Regions from separate parts of the Kribbella sp. NPDC050470 genome, predicted to be linked through region 3. Evidence: riboswitches for the same ligand, from Rfam matches in the RefSeq annotation. Region 3 holds a riboswitch; each other region holds the start of a gene.
What was found. Region 3 has a riboswitch for thiamine pyrophosphate ahead of ACIBGM_RS37670 (purine-cytosine permease family protein). Riboswitches for the same ligand answer to the same signal wherever they lie in the genome.
Positions count from the first base shown of each region.

Region 1: linked by a shared signal. The riboswitch ahead of thiS (sulfur carrier protein ThiS) and the one ahead of ACIBGM_RS37670 (purine-cytosine permease family protein) in region 3 are both predicted to bind thiamine pyrophosphate.
Region 2: linked by a shared signal. The riboswitch ahead of thiC (phosphomethylpyrimidine synthase ThiC) and the one ahead of ACIBGM_RS37670 (purine-cytosine permease family protein) in region 3 are both predicted to bind thiamine pyrophosphate.

Region 1 is NZ_JBITHV010000004.1:614,393-621,477, forward strand. Features, by position in the region: gene ACIBGM_RS14920 (DUF6807 family protein) at 1-1,006, shown strand, start outside; gene ACIBGM_RS14925 (thiazole synthase) at 1,003-1,788, opposite strand; gene thiS (sulfur carrier protein ThiS) at 1,793-1,999, opposite strand; TPP riboswitch at 1,990-2,106, opposite strand; gene ACIBGM_RS14935 (RNA polymerase sigma-70 factor) at 2,306-3,181, opposite strand; gene ACIBGM_RS14940 (ferritin-like domain-containing protein) at 3,178-4,884, opposite strand; gene ACIBGM_RS14945 (class I SAM-dependent methyltransferase) at 4,881-5,633, opposite strand; gene ACIBGM_RS14950 (alpha/beta fold hydrolase) at 5,787-6,497, shown strand.
Region 2 is NZ_JBITHV010000005.1:111,702-118,786, reverse strand. Features, by position in the region: gene ACIBGM_RS15810 (RDD family protein) at 1-69, shown strand, start outside; gene ACIBGM_RS15805 (RDD family protein) at 90-719, shown strand; gene ACIBGM_RS15800 (hypothetical protein) at 716-1,270, opposite strand; gene ACIBGM_RS15795 (transposase) at 1,267-1,824, opposite strand; gene thiC (phosphomethylpyrimidine synthase ThiC) at 2,155-3,780, opposite strand; TPP riboswitch at 3,771-3,892, opposite strand; gene ACIBGM_RS15785 (lysophospholipid acyltransferase family protein) at 3,983-4,729, shown strand; gene ACIBGM_RS15780 (hypothetical protein) at 4,878-5,399, shown strand; gene ACIBGM_RS15775 (inorganic phosphate transporter) at 5,406-6,404, opposite strand; gene ACIBGM_RS15770 (DUF47 family protein) at 6,407-7,039, opposite strand.
Region 3 is NZ_JBITHV010000014.1:99,114-106,198, forward strand. Features, by position in the region: gene ACIBGM_RS37665 (class I SAM-dependent methyltransferase) at 1-488, opposite strand, end outside; gene ACIBGM_RS37670 (purine-cytosine permease family protein) at 515-1,843, opposite strand; TPP riboswitch at 1,837-1,948, opposite strand; gene ACIBGM_RS37675 (alpha/beta hydrolase) at 1,971-2,633, opposite strand; gene ACIBGM_RS37680 (hypothetical protein) at 2,630-3,469, opposite strand; gene ACIBGM_RS37685 (DUF3152 domain-containing protein) at 3,533-4,177, opposite strand; gene ACIBGM_RS37690 (RibD family protein) at 4,511-5,302, opposite strand; gene ACIBGM_RS37695 (ATP-binding protein) at 5,618-6,811, opposite strand; gene ACIBGM_RS37700 ((p)ppGpp synthetase) at 6,962-7,085, shown strand, end outside.

The sequences.
Region 1 (7,085 bases), on a different contig from region 3:
GCGGCGGTTGTACGCCGAGATCGCCGGGACCGAGGTGGATCTGGACGGGGTGCCGGACCTGCGGTTGGCGTTGCGGGCGAGCACCGGGCCGGTTCCGCAGGCGACGCGGCTGCAGTCCGACGCGCCTCGGGGGCGCTTGGGGCCAGTGCGTTGGCAGCAGCAGGGGGACATCTTCGTGCTGGGGTCGGAGTCCGGGCTGCTCGCGCACTACGAGTTCGGACGGCGGATGCCACAGGTGCACTCGCCGCGTCCGTATCTGCACCCGGTGCGGACGCTTGGCGGCCATCCACTGACCGAGGTGAGCCCAGTGGATCACCGGCACCACTACGGTGTGTCGCTGGCCGTTGCCGGCGTCAACGGGACGTCGCACTGGGGCGGTCGTACCTTCCTCCCCGGACGTGGTCCGACCTTGCTCACGAATCACGGCCAGCAGCGCAGCCGCGGAGTCACCGTCGACGACGGGCCCGGCAACGCGCTGACCGACGAGATCACCTGGTACGACGAACAGGGCCGGCCGCAACTGGTGGAACGCCGACAGCTCAGCGGCTCGCTCGCCGAAGGCGGTTGGCGCCTCGACTGGCACAGCGTCCTCACCGCGCGCTACGGACCGATCCGCATCGACAGCCCGGCGACCGCGGGACGTCCCGGCGCCGGGTACGGCGGCATCTTCTGGCGACTGCCGTCCGCCGAGAACACCGTCGTACTGAGCGAGGCCGGCGAAGGCGCCGACGCCGCCTACGGCTCGCTCAGCCCCTGGCTCGCCTTCGTCCAGCAACGCGGCGACACCGTCACCACCCTGCTCCTCGCCCAACCCGCCGATGTCCGCCCCTGGTTCCTCCGCGCCACCGACTACGTAGGCGCAGGCCCAGCCCTAGCCTGGCAAAGCGCCCTAGCCCTACAACCCGACCAACAACTCCACCTCACCCTGTCCGCCCTCCTCCTCGACCGCTCCATCGACCTCACCGAAGCCCCGGAGTTGGCCGAGAGGCTGCAGCAGTCGACCTAGAAAGCAGGCAGACCGGTCGTCGGTGAGGAGGCTTGGGCTGAGTGCCAGCGGCGGGGGACTCGGCCGGCCAGGCGGGCGGCTCGGCCTGCGGTGACTGCGTCTCGCATTGCGGCGGCCATCAGGGCGGGTTTTTCGGCGCGGGTGACGGGGGTGGCGAGCATGACGGCGGCGCAGCCGAGCTCCATGGCCAGCGCTGCGTCACTCGCCGTACCGATGCCTGCGTCGACGATCACCGGGACGTTGGCCGCCTCGGCGATCAGCGCGATGTTGTGCGGGTTGCGGATGCCGAGCGCGGAGCCGATCGGCGCCGCCAGCGGCATCACCGCCGCGCACCCCGCCTGCTCCAGGCGGCGCGCCAGGATCGGGTCGTCGTTCGTGTACGGCAGCACCGTGAAACCGTCCGCGACCAGCGCGTCGACCGCATCCAGCAACTCGATCGGGTCCGGCATCAGCAGGTGGTCGTCGGCGACCACCTCCACCTTGATCAGGTCGGTCTGCAACGCCTCCCGGGCGAGCCTCGCGGTCAGCACGGCCTCTGCCGCCGTGTGACAGCCGGCGGTGTTCGGCAGTACGTCGATCCCGTGCTGCTTGAGTACGTCGAGGATCGAGCCCTCGTGGCCGGTGCCGAGCCGGCGCATCGCGACCGTGGTGAGTTGGGTGCCTGAGGCAAGCAATGCCTCTTCCATCACCTCGAGGTTCGCGGCGCCGCCGGTCCCCATGATCAGCCGGGAGGTGTAGATCCGGCCGCCGAGCTCCAGCGGATCGTCCATGTGCTCAACCATGTCCTCAACCACCCTGGACCGCACTGACGATCTCGACCCGGTCGCCGTCCGTGAGCGTCGTACCGGCCCACTCGTCGCGCGTCAGCACGGTCTGGTTCACCGCGACCGCGATCCCGGTCTCGCGGTCGGAGTACTCCCGGACCAGTTCGGCAACGGATCGATCCGGCGGGACTGTCGTCGCCTCACCGTTCACCCACACGTCGTACGCCATCGCGTCCTCCCTACGCCGGCATTACCCGATACAGGTTCAGCGGTCGGCGACACCGTGGTCAGTCGCCCTCTCAGCCCACTCTGGCGTGAGCTCCCGCGGCTCCCTCGACGATAACCACCGCACCTCACCGAAACAACCCAGGTCCAAACCCCGGTCCGATGTCACAGCCGCGCAGGGTGACCTCTCTGTGCAGCCGACGCGGATGCTAACGGCCGGGTACGCCGGTTCTCACGCTGGTCAGCGAGCAGGAGTTGGCGGGTCGGGGGCGGTCTTGCTCGGCGGCGGGTCTGGGCGAGTGGGAGGCTGCTAGGCGGCGTTGAAGGTGGTTAGTTTGGAGGGGTTGAGGGCCCAGAGGACCTGTTCGATGCCGGCTGTTGAGGCGGTGATGGTCAGTACGGCGAAGGTGGTGCCGTTGCGGCGGAGGATTGCGGCGGCCTGGCCGTTGACGGTGCCGAGCTCGACGTCGGCGCCTTCCCAGAACGTCGATGCGTAGGCCTTGTGGACCTTCGCCACTCGGTCCGCGCCGACCAGCGGGTAGCGGGTGGCCCGCGCGGCGCCGCCGCTGTCGGAGTAGCTGACGACGTCGGCGGCGAGCAGGCGTTCGAGCTCTTCGAGGTCGCCGGACTGCGCGGCGGTGACGAAGGCAGTCAGCAGTTCGCGCTGCTCCGAACCGGTCACCGGATTGTGCCGCTCGGCGACGATGCGTTTGCGGGCCCGGCTGACCAGTTGGCGCGAGGCCGCCTCGGTGGACCCGATGATCTCGGCGATCTGGCTGTACGGGTAGTCGAACGCCTCCCGCAGGATGTACGCCGCCCGCTCGGTCGGCGTCAGCCGTTCCAGGATGAGCAGTACGGCGAACTCCAGCGCCTCGCTCCGTTCGGCGCCGAGGTACGGGTCCGCGCTGGTGTCGACCGGCTCCGGCAACCACGGGCCGATGTACGTCTCCCGCCGTACCCGTGCCGACTGGGTCGCGTTGATCGCCAGCCGGGTGATCGCGGTCGCCAGGTACGCCGCCGGGTTCGTCACCTTGCTGCGGTCGGTGGTCTGCCAGCGCAACCACACGTCCTGGACGAGGTCCTCGGCCTCGGCGGCGCTGCCGAGCATCCGGTAGGCGATGCCGAACAGCCGGCCCCGGACCTCGGCGAACACCGCCGCGGCCTGCTCCAAGTCGGCCGAGGTCATTCGTGGAACTTGATCTCGCGATGGGTGCCGTCGCACAACGGCTTGTTGGACGAGTGACCGCACCGGCACAACGTCGCCCGGTTGCGGGTCTCCTGCAGCCGCCCGTCCGCCCGGTGCACCGGCAGGTCGCCGGTGACCCACAACGCGCTGGCCTGGCCGTCCTCCTCCTCGAGCACCGAGATCGCCCGCGGCAGGTCGGGCTCGATCGACTGACCGCCGCGCTCGAGCGCGTAGCTGTAGGACCCCGAGGGGCAGTGGTCGATTCGTCCCATGACATCGGAGCGTACGTCGCTGTCCTCGGTGTCGGCGAGCATCTTGGCAATCGGACGCGTCCGGCCGATGCAGAAGGCGGCGTGGATGCACAGCTCGCCGACCCGCTGCGCGGAGATGCCGACGCCGTCGTGGACGTGCTGCAGCTCGCCGTACGGCGCCATCGGCTCGGCCTCGGTGCCGTCGAAGCCGACCACTGCGTGGGTCCCGTCGCAGAACGGCTTGGAGCCGGACCGGCCGCACCGGCAGAGCGCGTACGTGTCCTCGGTCTCGATGGCCGCCGACGTCTGCCAGGTGAGCGAGTCGTTGTTCTCCGAAACGATCTTGAGCTTGCGCCGCAGCGGCACCCGGCCGTAGACGACGTACGGACCATTCGGCAGTACGGCGACCCGCTGCGACTCGCCGACCGACCACTCACGCGCCGCCGGCGTGACGTAGTCGAACGTGGGACCAGCGACGAAGCCGTCGTCGTCGGACATCTGCATCAGCGCCTCGGCCTGGGCCTTCAGCGCATACATGGTGCCGGTGGCAACGGACAGCATCCGCGGACTGCCGTTGAACGTCTGCTCGAGCAGGTGCAGCACCGCGCAGTACGTGTGGTTGAACTCCTCCTGGGCGACCCGGATCGGGTGTCCTTCCGGGTGGTCGGTCAGCCGTGGATTCGGCCGCATCGGGCGTACGCCGTTCACGTCGAAGCCGATCGGCTCACCGGTCGGACCGGACTCCGGGGTGTCACCACGCTGATACCGCCGGCCGAGCTTGAGCTCCTGGAAGCGGTAGTAGTGCGCCACCTCGTCACGGTCGGGATGGAACATGTCCGCATCCCCATCCCAGACTTCGCCACGCGCCGTACCCTCGCCCTGCTCGACGATCTCCTCCAGCGCCTCGAGCGCGGACTTGAGGCTGTCGACCACGATCAACCGGCCGCCGCTGTGCCGGAAGTGGGCCTTGCCGACCTGCCGGGCCGGATCGCCGCAGAAGACCGCGTCCTCGCCGAGCTCGTCGCACAGCTCGATCAGCGCGCGTTCGATCGCGTCGTAGAACTGGCCGATCGTCTCGTAGTTGTCGCCCTCTGCCGGGCCGCCGGGCGGCGCCGGCCGCTCGATCCGGAGGAACATCTCCAGCGCCTCCGGCCCGAACGGCGCCAGCGACAGTTGCAGCGAGCGGTCGCCGTGCGGCATCCGCCGTGGATGCGGTGGCAGCATCTCGGGCTTGTCCAGGTGCGGCCGGCCGCCGACCGCATTCAGGATGTTGGCCGCGAGCGCGAGGTGCAGCATCTCCTCAGAGAAGACACTGCCCACGACCTGGACGGCCTCCGGGTTCCGCTGCGGGTCCAGCGAGTACAGCGCGCACAGGTACGGCGGCAGCGTCGCGTGCTCGAGCTCGACCGCCCACTGCAGGTGCTCCCGAAGGCTTTCCAAGGTCCACGTCATGCTTTTCTCCCGTGAATCAGTTGCATCGACAGGTGTCCGCCTTCGAAGAGATCGGCGAGCCGCCGCCCCTGTCGAGCGGCGAGCGTGTAAGCGGAGTGCGAGCTGTGCCGGGCCTCGACCATGGCGGCGACCTCGGCTGCCCTGAGCGACCATGACCGGGGTACGTCGGCCGGCCGCTCGATCTGCTCCAGGACGTCGAACCCCGCTTCCGCCAGCAGGGTGTCCAGCTCGCGCTGGCCAGGGAAGTGGTTGCCGTCCGGGAGCCGTCGCAGTTGTTTGCCCTGGGCAATTACGACGAGGAGGCCGACGGACCCACCCGGGACCAGCACGCGGTGGATCTCACTGAGGAGAGTCGCTTTGTCCTCGACCGTGCACAGCACACCGAGACACCATGCGACGTCGACCGACGCCGTACGCACGGGAATCCGACGACCGTCCGCCAGTACGACGGGCAAGCCGAACAATGTGGACGCGGCCCGGCACGCGGCAGGCATCGGCTCGAGCAGGATCGGGCTGACGCCGAATCGTTCGGCCGCCCAGGCGGCCGGTCCGCCGACGCCCGCGCCGACGTCGAGCAGGCGCATGCCGGCGGACAACTCGCAGGCCTCGGCCAGCCAGGCCAGCGCTGTCGGGCTGGCGCTTCCTCGGCATGCGGCCGGGATGGCGTACCGGTCGCCCAGCTGTCGTACGGCGTCCGCCGTCCACCCGGCCACGTCGTCGAACTCGGCAACCATCGCCGCAGCGGTCATCCGAACCTCTCCAAGAGCACCCCAGTTGCTGTCCGTCGCGAGCTAAGACAGGCCAGCCCGGCGGCGTGTGACAGCCGTGACATCGAGCTCCGGTCACAAACGCGCAAGCTGCCATGTCTGAGCTTGCGACACCGATTCCCGAAGGAGTTCCCCATGAACGACCAACGTCCTGCCGTCGTACTCGTGCACGGCGCTTTCGCCGACGCCAGCAGCTGGAACGGCGTGGTCGAACGACTGCTCGAGCGCGGTCTCGAGGTCGTCGCGGTCGCCAACCCGCTGCGCAGCCTGACCACCGACGCGGCCTACGTCCGCGACGTGATCGCCGGCATCGGCCGGCCGGTGCTGCTCGTCGGCCACTCGTACGGCGGCATGGTCATCACCGAGGCGGCGGCGCAGAACGACAACGTCGTCGGCCTGGTCTACGTCGACGCGTTCGCCCCGGACCACGGCGAGAACGCGTTCCAGCTCTCGGTGAAGTTCCCGGGCAGCACGCTCGGGGACGCGCTCAACGCCTACCCGGTCGCGGGCGGCAACGAGTTCGCCATCCGGCAGGACGTGTTCCAGCAGCAGTTCTGCGCGGACGTCCCGGACGCGCAGGCCGCCGTGATGGCCGCGACCCAGCGCCCGGTCACCGAGGCCGCCCTGACCGAGGGCCTGCCCGCCGAGACGCCCGCCTGGAAGTCGCTCCCGTCCTGGTTCGTATTCAGCGACGGCGACCGCAACATCCCCGTCGAGCTGCACCGCTACCTGGCCGAGCGCGCCGCCGCCAAGGGCCACAAGGAGATCGCCGGCGCCTCGCACGCCCTCAGCGTCTCCCAGCCCGCCGCCGTCACCGAGACCATCCTCGAAGCCCTCGGCGCCTGATCCCACCAAACCCCTGCCGGCAGCACCCTGGGCAGGCGCCCCGGCAGGGGTTTGGTGACCCTTGATCACCCGTCTGGGCGGGTAGGCCGCCGTGGAGGACTCGGCGTACGGCGCCACCGTCGGCGACGAAGGACCCGGCCGACGTTCGGCTCGCGCGTGATCTACAAGCGCTACCGCCGCACCCGCGATGAATTTGGACTGACAGCGCCGTACGAGCCATCAGTGCCCTCGCCGCACCGGGCATTCCCCGTGCTGACCGCGCCTACCCGCGCCGGATGATTCGTGGGCTTGGACGGTAGGGTTCCGGGGTGAGCAGCAATGGTACGAATAGTGCCGGCTCCTCGAGTGGAGACCAGCGAGGAACTCGGTGTCGCGGGTTGAGCCGTCAGGCGTGGACCAGGCTAGGGTAGGGGGCCGCGGCGGACTCGCAGTGGCCGGGCGTCGCGGGCCAGCTGCCCACCGGGCTCGGATCGCCTGCGACGTTGAGGTCGATGACCCGGACTCGGACACGAGACTCGCCTCGGCGCAGGCCGCACCAGCGCATTCGCGCGGGAGTGTTGCGCGGCTCAATCCTCCTGGTGTAGTGGG
Region 2 (7,085 bases), on a different contig from region 3:
CCGCTGTGGGACGAGAAGCAGCAGACCTGGCACGACAAGGTCGTCAACGACGTGGTCATCCGCCGCTGACGCTGGAAGAGATGGACTCGATGAGTACACCGCAGGACCGCACGCCGTACGGACAGCAGCCGCAGTACGGCCAGCCCCAATACGGCCAGCCCCAATACGGCCAGCCCCAGTACGGGCAGCAGTACGGGCACCCGCAGCAGCCGGGTTACAACCCCTACGTCCAGCAGCCGCAGTACGGCTACGGGTACGGCGTACCGCAGGCACCACTTGCCGACTGGGCCCCACGCGCCGGCGCCTACCTCATCGACGGCATGATCAGCGGCGTCCCGATCGCGATCGGGTACGGCGTCTTCATCGCCGACATCGCGATGCGCTCCGACGACCTGTCGTCGTCCAATGACGCACCGGGCGCGTTCGCGATCATCCTCTTCCTGCTCGGCATCGCCGCCAGCATCGGCCTCGGGCTGTGGAACCGGGTCTTCCGCCAGGGCAAGACCGGGCAGAGCGTCGGCAAGAGCGCGCTGCACCTGCGCCTGGTCGACGCCCAGTCGTTCCAGCCGGTCGGCGCCGGCAAGGCGTTCCTGCGCGAGTTCCTGAGCGGGCTCTTCAACAACGCCTGCTTCCTGAATCTGCTCTGGCCGCTGTGGGACGACCAGAAGCAGACCTGGCACGACAAGGTGATGTCCACCTACGTGATCAGGTCGGACTAGCGCGACAGCAGGAAGGCGGCGCCGGTGACCGACCACAGGACGCTGGTGAAGGTGCCGATGATGAAGCGCTCGGCCACTGCCTGCGGTGTGACCGAGGCGGGCTGATCGGGGCTGCGGAGCTCGGGGTAGCGGGCCAGCCCCTTGATGGCCAGCACGATCGCGAGTCCCTCCGGCCAGCCTGCCACCAGGGCTGCGTAGATGGCGCCGCGCTCGAGTGAACCGATCAGCGCGCCGCCACGCAGTACCTCACCGGCCTTCTGCGTCGACTGGGCTCTCGTGTTGCCCCGGTCGACCAGAGCCAGCACAGAGGTCGTCAGCGGCCCGCCACCGGTGACTGCGAGCCCGCCGGCCAGCAGGAGCAGCACGTTCCACCAGCGCTCGCGCCAACCGTCCACGCCGTCGCCTGCGAGCAGCAGGAGGCCGACGGCGATCAGACAGGCCAGCATCACCCCGCTGAGCACGATCTGCACCGTAGAGCCGGCCTTGGGCACCCACGCCAGTACGGCGAGGACCAGGGCGGCTGCGGTCAACGACAGGATGAGTGCCGTCACGCAGCGGCCCCTGGTCCCAGCAGCTCGGCTGCCAGCTTCCGTCCGCGTTGCTCCTCGGCGAAGCCGGCCGCCTGGGCCCGTTGCGTCACCGCCGACTGGCTGATCCCCAGCTTCACGCCGATCTCCCGCCTGGTGAGTCCCTCGGCCAGCAGGTCGGCCACTGCCCAGCCGCGTTCGCTACGCCGCCGCAGCACCGACGCCATCAGCCACAGCACTGTCTCCACCTGCTCCGCGACGCGGGAGTCGGAGCCGACCACGTTGACATGGTGCGGGCTCGACTTCGCCCGGTTCACCGCCTCCCGCGCGTTCACGAACGCCTCGCCGCTGCCTGCCCGCGTGCTGCGGGGCAAGGGCTGGGCGACGTCGCCTACGCCGAGACCGACGTACCAGGTGTCGGAACGCAGCAGCTCGACGACCACGTCGATGGTCGGGCGCGCCTCCGAGAGCACCCCTTGCACCTCGTCGCCGGCCGTCCGCTCGAACTTCCGGAGCAAACCGGTCCGCCGCGGCCGCCGGTTCAGCGTGTTCAGTAGCTCGGGTACGAGATCGGTCATGCTTCGGCTGCCCCGCTGATCTACCGTGAGAACGAAGACCACCGCCACACCTCCTTCCCAACGCATTAAGGCTACAGTCTTATTCACGTAGAGTGAAGGAAAAAACCTGAATCGGTTCACCCAATCACTCCCAGTGACCGCCCCGCAGGCCCGCCGATCTCCCCAATTCTCCGCTGGATCCGGCCTGCTCGGCATCTCGACTCGCCCCGCGACTTCACGCGGAGTCAGCACGATACGAACCGCCAGGCCATCACAACCGGACCCTCTGAGACGACTCCAGCGGGCGCCGGCCGAATGGCCGGCGATTGTGATGGCCTGGCGGTCCGGTACTCAGTCCGCCAGCGGCAGGTACAGCTTCTTGTCGTGCGACTTGAACGTCTCCGACATCTCGGCGAAGCCGGCCTCGATCGCCTCGGTCGAGGTCAGGCCCTTCTCCTCGGCGTACGCGCGGATGTCCGCGGTGATCCGCATCGAGCAGAACTTCGGCCCGCACATCGAGCAGAAGTGCGCGGTCTTGGCCGGCTCGGCGGGCAGCGTCTGGTCGTGGTACGACCGCGCGGTGTCCGGGTCCAGCGATAGGTTGAACTGGTCCTCCCAGCGGAACTCGAACCTTGCCTTGGACAACGTGTCGTCCCAGTCCTGCGCACCCGGGTGCCCCTTGGCCAGATCGGCTGCGTGCGCGGCGATCTTGTAGGTGATCACGCCGGTCTTCACGTCGTCGCGGTCCGGCAGGCCGAGGTGCTCCTTTGGCGTAACGTAGCAGAGCATCGCCGTACCGAGCCAGCCGATCTGGGCCGCGCCGATCGCCGAGGTGATGTGGTCGTAGGCCGGCGCCACATCAGTTGCCAACGGCCCCAAAGTGTAGAACGGCGCCTCGCCGCACAGCTCCTCCTCGAGCCGGACGTTCTCAGCGATCTTGTGCATCGGCACGTGTCCGGGACCTTCGATCATCACCTGGACGTCGTGCTCCCAGGCGATCTTGGTCAGCTCGCCGAGAGTCCGCAGCTCGGCGAACTGGGCCGCGTCGTTGGCGTCCGCGATCGACCCCGGCCGGAGCCCGTCGCCGAGTGAGAACGTCACGTCGTACGCACGGAGAATCTCGCAGAGCTCGGCGAAATGCGTGTACAGGAAGGACTCCTGGTGGTGCGCCAGGCACCACGCGGCCATGATCGAGCCGCCGCGCGACACGATCCCGGTGATCCGCTGCGCGGTCAGCGGGACGTACCGCAGCAGGACGCCGGCGTGCACGGTCATGTAGTCGACACCCTGCTCGCACTGCTCGATGACCGTGTCGCGGTAGACCTCCCACGACAGCGCGGCCGGGTCGCCCTTCACCTTCTCCAGCGCCTGGTAGAGCGGGACCGTCCCGATCGGCACCGGCGAGTTGCGCAGGATCCACTCGCGCGTCTCGTGGATGTTCTTGCCGGTGGACAGGTCCATCACGGTGTCCGCGCCCCACCGGGTCGCCCAGACCAGCTTCTCGACCTCTTCCTCGATCGAGCTGGTCACGGCCGAGTTGCCGATGTTCGCGTTCACCTTCACCAGGAACTTCTTGCCGATGATCATCGGCTCGGACTCCGGGTGCCGCCGGTTCGCCGGGATCACCGCCCGGCCGCGCGCCACCTCGTCCCGGACGAACTCCGGGTCGACGCCCTCCCGGACCGCGATGTACTTCATCTCCTCGGTGATGGTTCCGGCCCGGGCGTGCCCGAGCTGCGTCAACGGCTCGCGGCCGGCGATCCAGTCCCGCCGGAGCGCGGGCAGACCGGCCTGTACGTCGATCCGCGCGGACGAGTCGGTGTACGGACCGGACGTGTCGTACAGGTCGAAGTGCTCGCCGTTGGTGAGGTGGACGCGGCGGGCCGGAACGTTCAGCTCGCCGCGGTAGATCTTCTCCGAGCCCGAGATCGGGCTGGTGGTGACAGTAGGTCGGACGTTATTGCCGATGGTTGTCACGTTGCTGCTCCCTACGCCGGAATTACCCGGACAGGTTCGGCGGTCGGCGGCGCCGGGATCCACCCAGCCGCCCTCTCAGCCCACTTCGGTGCGAGCTCCCGCGATCTAAAGTTGTCGCGGTCCACCCTAACGAACAACTGCATACGGGATTCCGTGGGGCGCGTCACGTCCGCCGGTTGACCGGAGCCGGTAGCGTTCGGGAATGCGCGACCTCGTGTACCCGCCGGTGATCGGCTTCGCGAAGACGGCGTTCAAGGTGCTGGACCTGAAGTTCCAGCTGACCGGGACGGAGAACGTGCCGCGGACCGGCGGCGCGGTGATCGCGATGAACCACATCTCGTACGTCGACTTCGTGCTCGGCGGGTTCGGCGCGCTGCCGAGCAAGCGGCTGGTGCGGTTCATGGCCAAGGAGGTGCTGTTCCGCAGCCGGGTCTCCGGACCGCTGATGCGCGGGATGCACCACATCCCGGTGGACCGCGCGGCCGGTACGGCGTCGTACCGGCAGGCGATCGAGTACCTGAACGCCGGCGAGGTGGTCGGCGTGTTCCCGGAGGCGACGATCAGCCGGTCGTTCGAGCTGAAGGAGTTCAAGTCCGGCACGGTCCGGATGGCCGCCGAGGCCGCCGTACCGGTGCTGCCGATGATCCTGTGGGGGACGCAGCGGATACTGACCAAGGACCATCCGCGCGACTTCTCCCGGCACCGGACGATCGCGATCACCGTCGGCGAGCCGATCACGGTCACCGCGGACGACGACCCGGCCGAGGCGACCGCGCACCTGCGCTCGACCATGGCCGGCATGCTCGACCGCACCATCCGGGCCTACCCCGAGCAGCCCGCCGGCGCCTGGTGGCTGCCGGCCTCGTACGGCGGGAGCGCGCCGACGCCCGAGGAGGCCGAGCGGCTGGACCGGGAGGAGCTGGCCCGCCGGGCGGCCCGGAAGAAGTAGTCGGCTACCGGACAGGACCTTGACCCCGGTACGGCGTGGGGGTACTAAGAGCACTTGTTGGAAGTAGCAGGTACCTGGGGGGTCCCTGTGTCTCGGCCGCGTGGTGGCGCGCGTGGCCGTCGTACTCAGGTGGGCGGGGGAAGCGTTGGTGAAGTCACCCGAAGAGCTGCATCTCTTCGAGCCGGGGATACTGACCGTGGCTCCGCACGTCGCGGAGGAGATCCCCGATGTCGGCGCGTTCTTCCTCGACTGGGCGGTCCGGGGCCTGACCTCGGGGCAGGCCCGCGAGGTGGAGTCCGCGATCAACGGGCGGCGCTGCCAGAACGGCTGGTTCCCGCTGGAGAGCCTGGACACCATCGGCAGCCGCGGCTTCTGGCGTGGCCCGCTGACCTACCTGGCCCGGATGACCGCCGACGACGGCGCGATCGTGCAGGACTGGGCCGCGAGCGGGCTGGACGGCGAGAACCGGAGCAAGCTCGAGGCGACCGCGGACCACCTGCTCTTCCAGCAGGGCCATGCAGCCGCGGCCACCTGGGTGGTGGCGGTGCGGCCGCAGGCCTACCTCGACCTGGCCGAGCTCGGCGACCGCCTGGCCGCCACCTGGGAGCTCAACCTCGGCGCCATCCGCCCCAAAGACGTGGCCAAGGCCGTACGCCGCTGGAACCGCTGACCGGGGTCACTCCAGGATGAAGTGGGCCAAGCCGTAGCAGAGCGCGGCGACCGCACCGGCGGCGGGGATGGTCAGGACCCAGGCGGTGACGATGCCGCGCGCGACGCCCCAGCGGACCGCGGACAGGCGCTTGGTGGCGCCGGCGCCCATCACCGCGGAGGTGATCGTGTGCGTGGTGGAAACCGGCGCGTGCAGGCCGATCGCCATCACGTACAGGACGGTCGCGGCGACCGCCTCGGAGGCGAAACCGCGGGCCGGGTCCAGGTGGATGATCCGGCGGCCCAGCGTCCGCATGATCCGCCAGCCGCCGGAGTACGTCCCGAGCGAGATAGCGGTCGCGGCGGCCAGTTTGACCCACAGCGGGATCCCGTCGCCCTCCTGGACGTACCCGGTGGTGAGCAGGGCCAGGAAGATCACGCCCATCGTCTTCTGCGCGTCCTGCAGACCATGGCCGAGCGCCATCGCGGCGGCGGACAGCGACTGGGACAGCCGGAAGCCCCGGGTCACCTTGCCCGGGTGGGCCCGCCGGAACACCCAGAGGATCGTGAGCATCAGGACGAACGCGCCGAGGAAGCCGACTGTCGGCGACAGCACCATCGGGATGACGACCTTGTCCAGGATGCCGGACCACAGCACCGTGCTGGCCGAGGCGAGCCCGGCGCCGACCAGGCCGCCGATCAGAGCGTGCGACGAGGAGCTGGGCAGGCCGAAGTACCACGTGATCAGGTTCCAGGTGATCGCGCCGACCAAGGCGCTGAGCACAACCACCAGCCCGTGCTCACCGGACGGCACACTGATGATGCCCTTGCCGACCGTCTCGGCGACCTCGGTGCCGAGCAGAGCCCCTACGAAGTTCATCACCGCGGCCATCGCCAGCGCCACCCGCGGGGTCAGCGCGCGGGTCGAGACCGAGGTTGCGATCGCGTTCGCCGCGTCGTGGAAGCCGTTGGTGTAGTCGAACACGAGCGCGATGACGACCACCGCGACGACGAGCGCGAGCTCCACGCTCAGCTCTCCTTGACGGCGATCTGCTCGACCGTGTTCGCGACGTGCTCGAAGGCGTCGATCGCGGCCTCCAGCAGGTCGACCACGGTCTTCACCTTCATCACCGTCAGGGCCTCGTACTCGCCGCTGAACAGCTTGGCGATCAGCCGCCGGTGCACGGCGTCACCGGTGTTCTCCAGCCGGTTGATCTCGATCCAGTACTCGGCCAGGTCCTTCATGGTGCGCAGCCGCGGCATCGTCTCGGCGGTCAGCTGGGCGGCCCGCTGCAGCACCTCGATCTGCTCGGCGATCTCCTCCGGCAGCTTCTCCAGGGCGAACAGGTGGACGGCGTCCACCGCCTCCTCCATGTAGTCCATGACGTCGTCGAGGTCGGAGGCCAGCCGGTAGATGTCCTCGCGGTCGAACGGCGTGACGAACGTCGAGTTCACCCGCCGGATGATCGAGTGCGTGGTCTCGTCCGCCGCGTGCTCGGCGTCCTTCATCTGGGCGGCGATCTGGTGGCTCGACGAGAGCCCGGTTCCCGCCGTACTGCCGAGCAACTCGGCCAGGATCCGTGATCCGTCCACGAGGTGGTTGGCGGACTCGGTGAAAAGGTCGTAGAACGTCGGGTCGTTCGGACGCAGACGTAACGGCACTTCAAGCTCCGGGTGAACGAGGGACAAACCGTGAACATGCTAGGGG
Region 3 (7,085 bases):
ATCCCGTTGGCGATCTCGGCCGCCGTCGCCGGACCCCAGACCGGGCCCTCGATGATGGCCATCCCGCCCGGTTTCAGCACCCGGGAGATCTCGCAGATCGTGGACACCTGCTCGTCCTCGGCGAACAGCTCGTGGAACGCGGTCCACAGGCAGATCACCGCGTCGAACGCGTCCCACTTGTACGGCAGGTCGGTCATCGAACCGATCGCCCAGTCGATCTGGAGCTCCTCCTCGGCCGCCTTCGCCCGGCCGGCCTCGACCAGGTTCGGCGAGATGTCCAGCGCTCGCACCACCTTCCCGGCCCGGCGCAGCGGTAGCGCGATCCGGCCGTACCCGCAGCACAGGTCGAGCACCGACACACGGCCCTGGAGCACTTCCTCGACGGCCTTCACGGTCGCCGCGTCCCGCTCGGGCGTGGTACGCGCGGCCAGTCCGTCGGCCCCCAGTTCCGCGTACTCGGCCCGGCTGCGCAGTGCGGAGTTCAGCATTGCGCAAGTATCCCGGTTACTCCGGGTCAGTTGTCCAGCGGTCGGCGACCGATCCGGCCGAGCAGCACCGCGGCCAGCATCGACACGATGATCGAGGTGTACGTCGCGCCGAGCCAGGTCGGCACCGGCTGGTCGTTGAACACCCACTGCTGGACGTCGGTCCAGAACGGCGACCAGCCCTTCACCGTGCCCGGATTCACCAGCTGGTAGGCGACGAAGCCGATCAGCCAGGCGAGCGCGGGCTGCCAGCGGAAGCGCGCCGTACCGGAGACGTCCCAGTTCATCTTGCTGACCACGAAGAAGTCCGCGATCGCGACCGCGAACAGCGGGACGAAGACCGAGCCGATCAGGTAGAGGAACTGCGTGTAGTTGCCCAGGTCAACCATCAGGGCGAGGCCGGTCGCGAGCACGCCGATCGCGATCGAGATCCAGCGCCGGTCGACGTGGCCGATCAGGTTGTGCGTGGCCATCGTGGTCGAGTAGACGTTCGCGTACGCCTCGTCGACCTCGTCCACCAGCAGCACGAACAGCGCGATCGCACCGGCCGGCAGCGTGACGAGCGCGGTGATCACGTCGGTGCTGTTGGTCCCGAGCGTCGCGACGGCGAACACACCGAGGGAGTAGTACACGATCGCCGCGATGCCGTAGCCGAGCGACGATCCGGCAAAGGCAGCCTTGTTCGTGCGCGAGTGCCGCGTGTAGTCGGCGGCCAGCGGCGCAAACGACACCACGCCGGCGGCAGCCAGGTCGACAGCCGGCCAGAAGCCGAAGACGCCGTCCTGCGGGAGGTCCTGCACCGGCTTGCTGAGCACCTGCACGAACAGGTAGACCGACGAGATCAGCACCAGCCAGACCATGAACTTTCGCAGCACCTTCACGCTGCCGAGCGGCCGGACCGCCATCACCGTCGCGATCACTCCGGCCAGTACGACGAACAACCAGCGCCAGCGTTCACTCGTCACCGCCACCGCGGCCTGCGAGATGACGATGATCTCCATCGTCGCCCAGCCGACGTTCTGCGCGATGTTCAGCACGGTCGGCGCGATCGAACCGCGTCGGCCGAACAGGCCGCGCAGGCAGGCCATCGCCGGCGCACCGGTCTGCGAACCGAACACGGCCGCGCCGCCGAGCACCAGCGCACCGATGCCGCAGCCGACCACGACCGCGAGCAGGCCCTGGGCCAGCGAGCCCGTGTACGCCGCGACCAGCGCACCGGTCACCGGACCGAACAGAGAGATGCCCAGGTTCCCCCACAGGGTGAACTGGTCGAAGAAGCCGAGCGTGCGCGGCGCGTCCGTGGTGAGGACGAGCGGCGCCTCGGTCCGCTTGGCAGGACGAACAGCAGTACTGGTCATGGTGACCCGCTCCCTACGCCGGCATTACCCGGTCAGGTTCAGGCGGTCGGCGACCGGCGTCGCCCTCTCAGCCCGCGCGTCGTGCGAGCTCCCGCATCGGTTTTGCTACCGCGTCAACGATAGCGCTTCAGGCTGGGTTGGGTGCAGCCGCTGCCCGCTGGATGAGAGCGGCCAGCTCCGGGCCGTTGGTCAGCACCGGCATGTGCGAGCCGGTCGACAGGGTGCGGCACTCACAGTGCGTGAGCTCGGCCAGCCGGTCCGTCCACTCGGCCGGGGACAGGTGGTCGTGGCGGCAGCGCACGATCACGATCGGGGCCCGCACCCGGGTGATGATCCCGGCCAGGTCGTGGCGACGGGCCGCCTCGACCGCGCGGGCGATCGTGGCGAACGTCGTACGCGCGTACTGCGGAAACAGCGCCGGGATCAGGCGCGGTGATTCCGGGACGGCCGAGCCCAGCCAGCGGGCGACCAGGTCCGGCCAGCTCGCTGCGCGCACGTCCCCGGTCGGCGCGATCAGGACCAGGGCGTGCACGAGCTCGGGGAAGGCGACCGCGGTCTCGACCACGACCTGGCAGCTGGCCGAGTGCCCGACGAGCACCGACCGCTCCCGGATCTTGTCGGCGACCGCCGTCCCCAGGGCTTGTGGCCGGAGGTCGTCGCCGCGCCCGGCGGGTTCGCCGTACCCGGGCAGGGTGACGATCCGGTACGGCGTGGTGAGGTGCTCGACGGTGGGTGCGTACGACTTGGGCCCGAGGCCGAGACCCGGGACCAGGACGACCGGGATGCTCACTCCCAGGGCGGGCGGGCCGACGCGGCCTGGACGACCGGGTTGGACACGTCCGGCTTCAGCTCGCGGTAACCGAGAAGGAAGCCGGCGGCAAGGATCAGCAGGCCGATCCCGCCCCAGCCGTAGGCCGTGGGCAGCCGGTCGAGCGAGTCGTCGATCGCGCCCATGCCGGTCGACAGCACCATCCCCGCCCAGATCAGGATCGGCACCAGCGAGACCCCGACCAGGAGCAGGCCGCCCAGCTCGGGGGGCTCGATGTCGCGGCCGACCTTGCGGCGGGCGAGCACGTCGCGCGTCCACATCACGATCGCGGCCGCGCCGACCAGGAGCAGCAGCAACTGGCCGATCGTGTCGATGACGTCGGTCCGGAGCGGGTGATTCAGCGGTGAGCCTGGCGCCTGGGAGATCTCGCGCAGGGCGACCCTCTGGACCGACAGGACGAGCAGGCCGTAGACGGCGGCGATGATCGTGGCGAGCAGCAGGACGCGGGCCGCGCGCGGATCACGGGGTGCGACCGGAAGCTCGCGGCCGTACTGCGGCAGCTCGCGCTGCTGTGGATGCGCGGCGGGGCCGTAGGGGCTGCCGGGGCGGTAGTTCGGCGGCTGCGTGTACCCGCCGGGCGGGGCTTGCGGCGGCGGTGCCTGAGGTGGGGCGCCGTACTGGCCGGGTGGGGTGCCATAAGGCTGCGGCTGGGCGTAGTGGCCCGGCTGCTGCTGGCCGGGAGGCGGGGCGCCGTAGCTGCTGCCGCCGTACGGCGTCGGCGGGGCGTAGTGGTGCTCCTCGGCCGGCTGCTCCGGTTGCTCACCGCGGCCGTACGTCGGGAAATCCTGTGACGACATCGCTGCTGCCTCCCCTCGGGCCCAGCCTCTCACGAACGAGGGTTTCGCTCAGGTCGTACGGCCTCAGGTGGCCTTGATCGTCGGCCAGGCGTTGGGCAGGCAGCCGGCCAGGCCCTTGGTCTGCTGCATCATCACCGGCGCCGGCGTCTTCGCCTTGCTGCAGGTGGAGTGACCGTGACCGAGCGCGTGCCCCACCTCGTGGTTGACCAGGTAGTTGCGGTAGAGCGCGACGTTCCCGGAGTACGCCGGGATCGCGTACATCCAGCGCTTCGCGTTCAGCACGACCCGGTCCTCGACCCGGCAGGACACCTCACCGCCGGTGTCGAGCGGCAGGCACAGCTTGTCGGTCAGCGTCGGCGTCGCCAGGATGATCCGCAGGTCGGCGTCCACCTTGTCGGTCCGCTCGAAGTTCACCGGGTGGATCGCCTGCCACCCGCGCGCGTCCGTCAGCGTCTTGTGGATGATCTGCGCGACCGCCGCGCCGTTGACCGACAACCCCTGCTCGATCTCCACCCGGTACGTCAGCTTGTCGCGGATCCCGCTCGCCTTGTCGAACCCCGGCACGACGGCCAGCTTCCCGCTGGACACCGAGTAGTTCGGCTTCGCCTGCTTCGGCGGCCGCGTCAACGTCGGCGCCGGCCGCTGCGGCGTCGTGAACCTCTGCGTCGGCGTCGCCACCGGCGTAGGCGTCACCACACTCACCGGCATCTCAGTAGCCGAAGCAGCCACCCCCGCCACCACCTCAGCCGCCAGACTCCGCTGATTAGTAGCGCCCGGATGTGCCACCACCACAGTCCCCAGCACCGCCAAAGCAGTCACCGAAAACCACTGCGCCTTGTACGACTTCTTCCGACTGTGCCGCCCACCCCGCCGCGTCCGCACAGGCGCATCCCCACGCCGCCCGGTCCGCGCCCTCGTCACGACGATCCACCCTACCCACCCCCCACCACCTCCCGAAACCCCAGTTCCACCCCATCCCCCACAAACGAACCAAAGGCAGTGACCGGAAGGAGGTCGCCGGCACCATGGATGCGGCCCACATCACAGCGCCAAGGAGCCGCCCCCGGAGTTTTCGGCCACGGCGTAATGCAGGCGAACGGAGCCGCCGGTGTCGGTGTGCACCGCGAGCAACTGCAATGGGGTCGGGGACTCGCCGACGGCGAGCGGCGGCCCGTCCATCACCGATGGGGTGCCGAGTCCGCCGATCAGAGCAGGCGCCAACGTCAGGTGCAGTTCGTCGAACAGACATGCTCGCAAGAGTGCGCCGTTCAGTCCGCCGCCGGCGTTCGACAGCACGCAACTGATGCCGAGCTCGGTGCCCATTGCGGCGATTGCTTCTGTCAGGTCGACGCGGTCTTCGCCGACGACGAGGTAGCAGATGCGTTCGCGTCGGAGGTAGCCGAGGTAGTCGGCCGGAGTCGACCGCGCCACCAGGACCAGCACGTCCCAGTTCTCATGCTTCTCGGTCCAGCGCACGCGCCCGCGGCTGTCGACGACGGTGAACCACATGTGCGGCGGGGATGGTTGTCCGGTGATGTCCGGTGGGAGGAAGTGCTGGTAGAGGCCGGCGGTGTCACCGTCGAAGGTGGGCAGCTCTTCCGGAACCTCGTCCTCGGTGACCAGGCTGCCGCTGCCCTCCAGGATCGCGTTGCAGCCGTACTGCTGTCGGAGCACCTCGAGGATGTCGAGCGGAACCGGATCGGCAGCACGCGGCGTCATCGCGGCCCACAGATCCGTGCTCGGCTGGTGCATCAACAGCGCGTCCCGGGTGAGAGCAACCTTCCCGTCGGCACTGGCGTCCACCTTGACCACCACGCGCGGTCGCTTCTCCATCACAGCCCCCTTCGGCTCGCTGGACGGCGCGCACCAGATCTATCAGCGACCACCGACAACGCGCCGGCGCGCTCGGACAGTTGGTTCCCGGGTCAGCGCCGGCCCCCGTAGTCGAGCGCGCGCGACGGAGGAGCGCGCAAGTGCGGGCGGCAGCACGCAGATGGCGCGCGGAAGCGCGCAGACGGCGGGCGATAGCACGCAAGGGGCCGGCGGGAGCCTGGCAAGGGGTGCACCGGCGGTAGCCGGGGGGTGGGTGGGAGCGGGCGTAGCGGTCGCGACGTAGGAGCGGCTGCGTAGCACGCGTGGGAAGGTTCTTCAGGCTGTGCGGGTTCGGAGGAATTTGCCGAAGTGGGGGACGGTGAAGGCTACGGTGCCGCGTTCGGCGGAGAAGACGAGGCCTTTCTTGATGAGGCCGTCGCGGGCGGGGGAGAGGGACTGGGGTTTGCGGTTGAGGGTGCTGGCGACTTCGGCGGTGGGGACGGAGCCGTCGCCGACGCCGATGCCCAGTTCGGCCATGGCGCGCATGTACTCGCGTTCGGCGGGGGTCGCGCGTTCGTAGCGGGAGCCGAAGAAGCCGACGGTGAGCTCGGCGGAGGCTTCGGGGGCGGCGACGGCGACGTCCTTGATGGTGATCGGGGAGGTGGGGGCGTGGTCCCAGGTGGCGTGCGCGAAGGCCTGGACGAAGTACGGGTAGCCGTCGGTCTGGGCGTACAGCTCGTCGAGCGCCTCCTCGTCGTACTGGACGCCCTCGCTCTCGGCGGGGATCATCAGCGCGCGGTCGCACGCCTCGCGGGCCAGGCGGTCGACGCGGATGTAGCGGAAGAGCCGCTCGGAGTACGACTTGCTGGCCGACAGTACGGCGGGCAGATGCGGCAGACCGGCTCCGACGACGACCAGCGGCGCGCTCTGCTGGGAGATCTCGTGACAAGCCGCGCACAACGCGGACAGGTCGTCGGCGGAGATGTCCTGCATCTCGTCGATGAACAGCCCGACCCCGACGGACAGGTCGCCGGCCAGGTCGGCCGCGTCGGAGAACAGTTCGATCAGGTCCATCTCCAGGTCGCCCGAGTCCGCCCGGCCCTTCGCCGCGGCCACCTCGACCGGCGGATGCCAGCGGATCCCCTTCCGGTCCTGAGCTCCGGTCCGCAGCGCGAAGGCCTTCAGTACGGCGCTGAACTCGTCGACCCGCTCGTCGTCGCGGTGCCGGTGGCCGAGCTCGCGCATCGCGGTGTGGATCGCCTGCGCGATCGGCAGCCGGATGCTCTGGTCCGGCCGGGCCTCGATCTTCCCGGTGCCCCAGGCGCGCTTGATCGCCTGGCTCCGCAAGGTGTTGAGCAGCACCGTCTTACCCACACCCCGGAGTCCGCTGAGCACCAGGCTCCGCTCCGGCCTGCCTGCCGCGACCCGCTCGAGGACCACCTCGAACTGCCGCACCTCGGTGTCGCGTCCGGCCAGCTCAGGCGGCCGCTGACCGGCGCCGGGCGCATAGGGATTCCGGATCGGATCCATGCATTTCACTGTATGGCCGCGTCTAGCGTTTTCCTTAGATATCGGTAGCGATCGGGAGAGCGTGTCGTCGGCGTTCTCTACAGCTTTCTAGTGTCAGGACTAGATTCCGATAGACGCGCCTAGGCCCGCCAGGACCACTAGGGTGCGGCCATGGTTGGGGAGTGGGCCCGGCAGGCGGCGGGCCTGTACGAGCGGGTGCATCAGCAGTACGTCGGGGGTGCCCGGAAGCTGGAGTCGCTGATCAACGAGTTGATCGGCGAGGAGGAGGGCATCA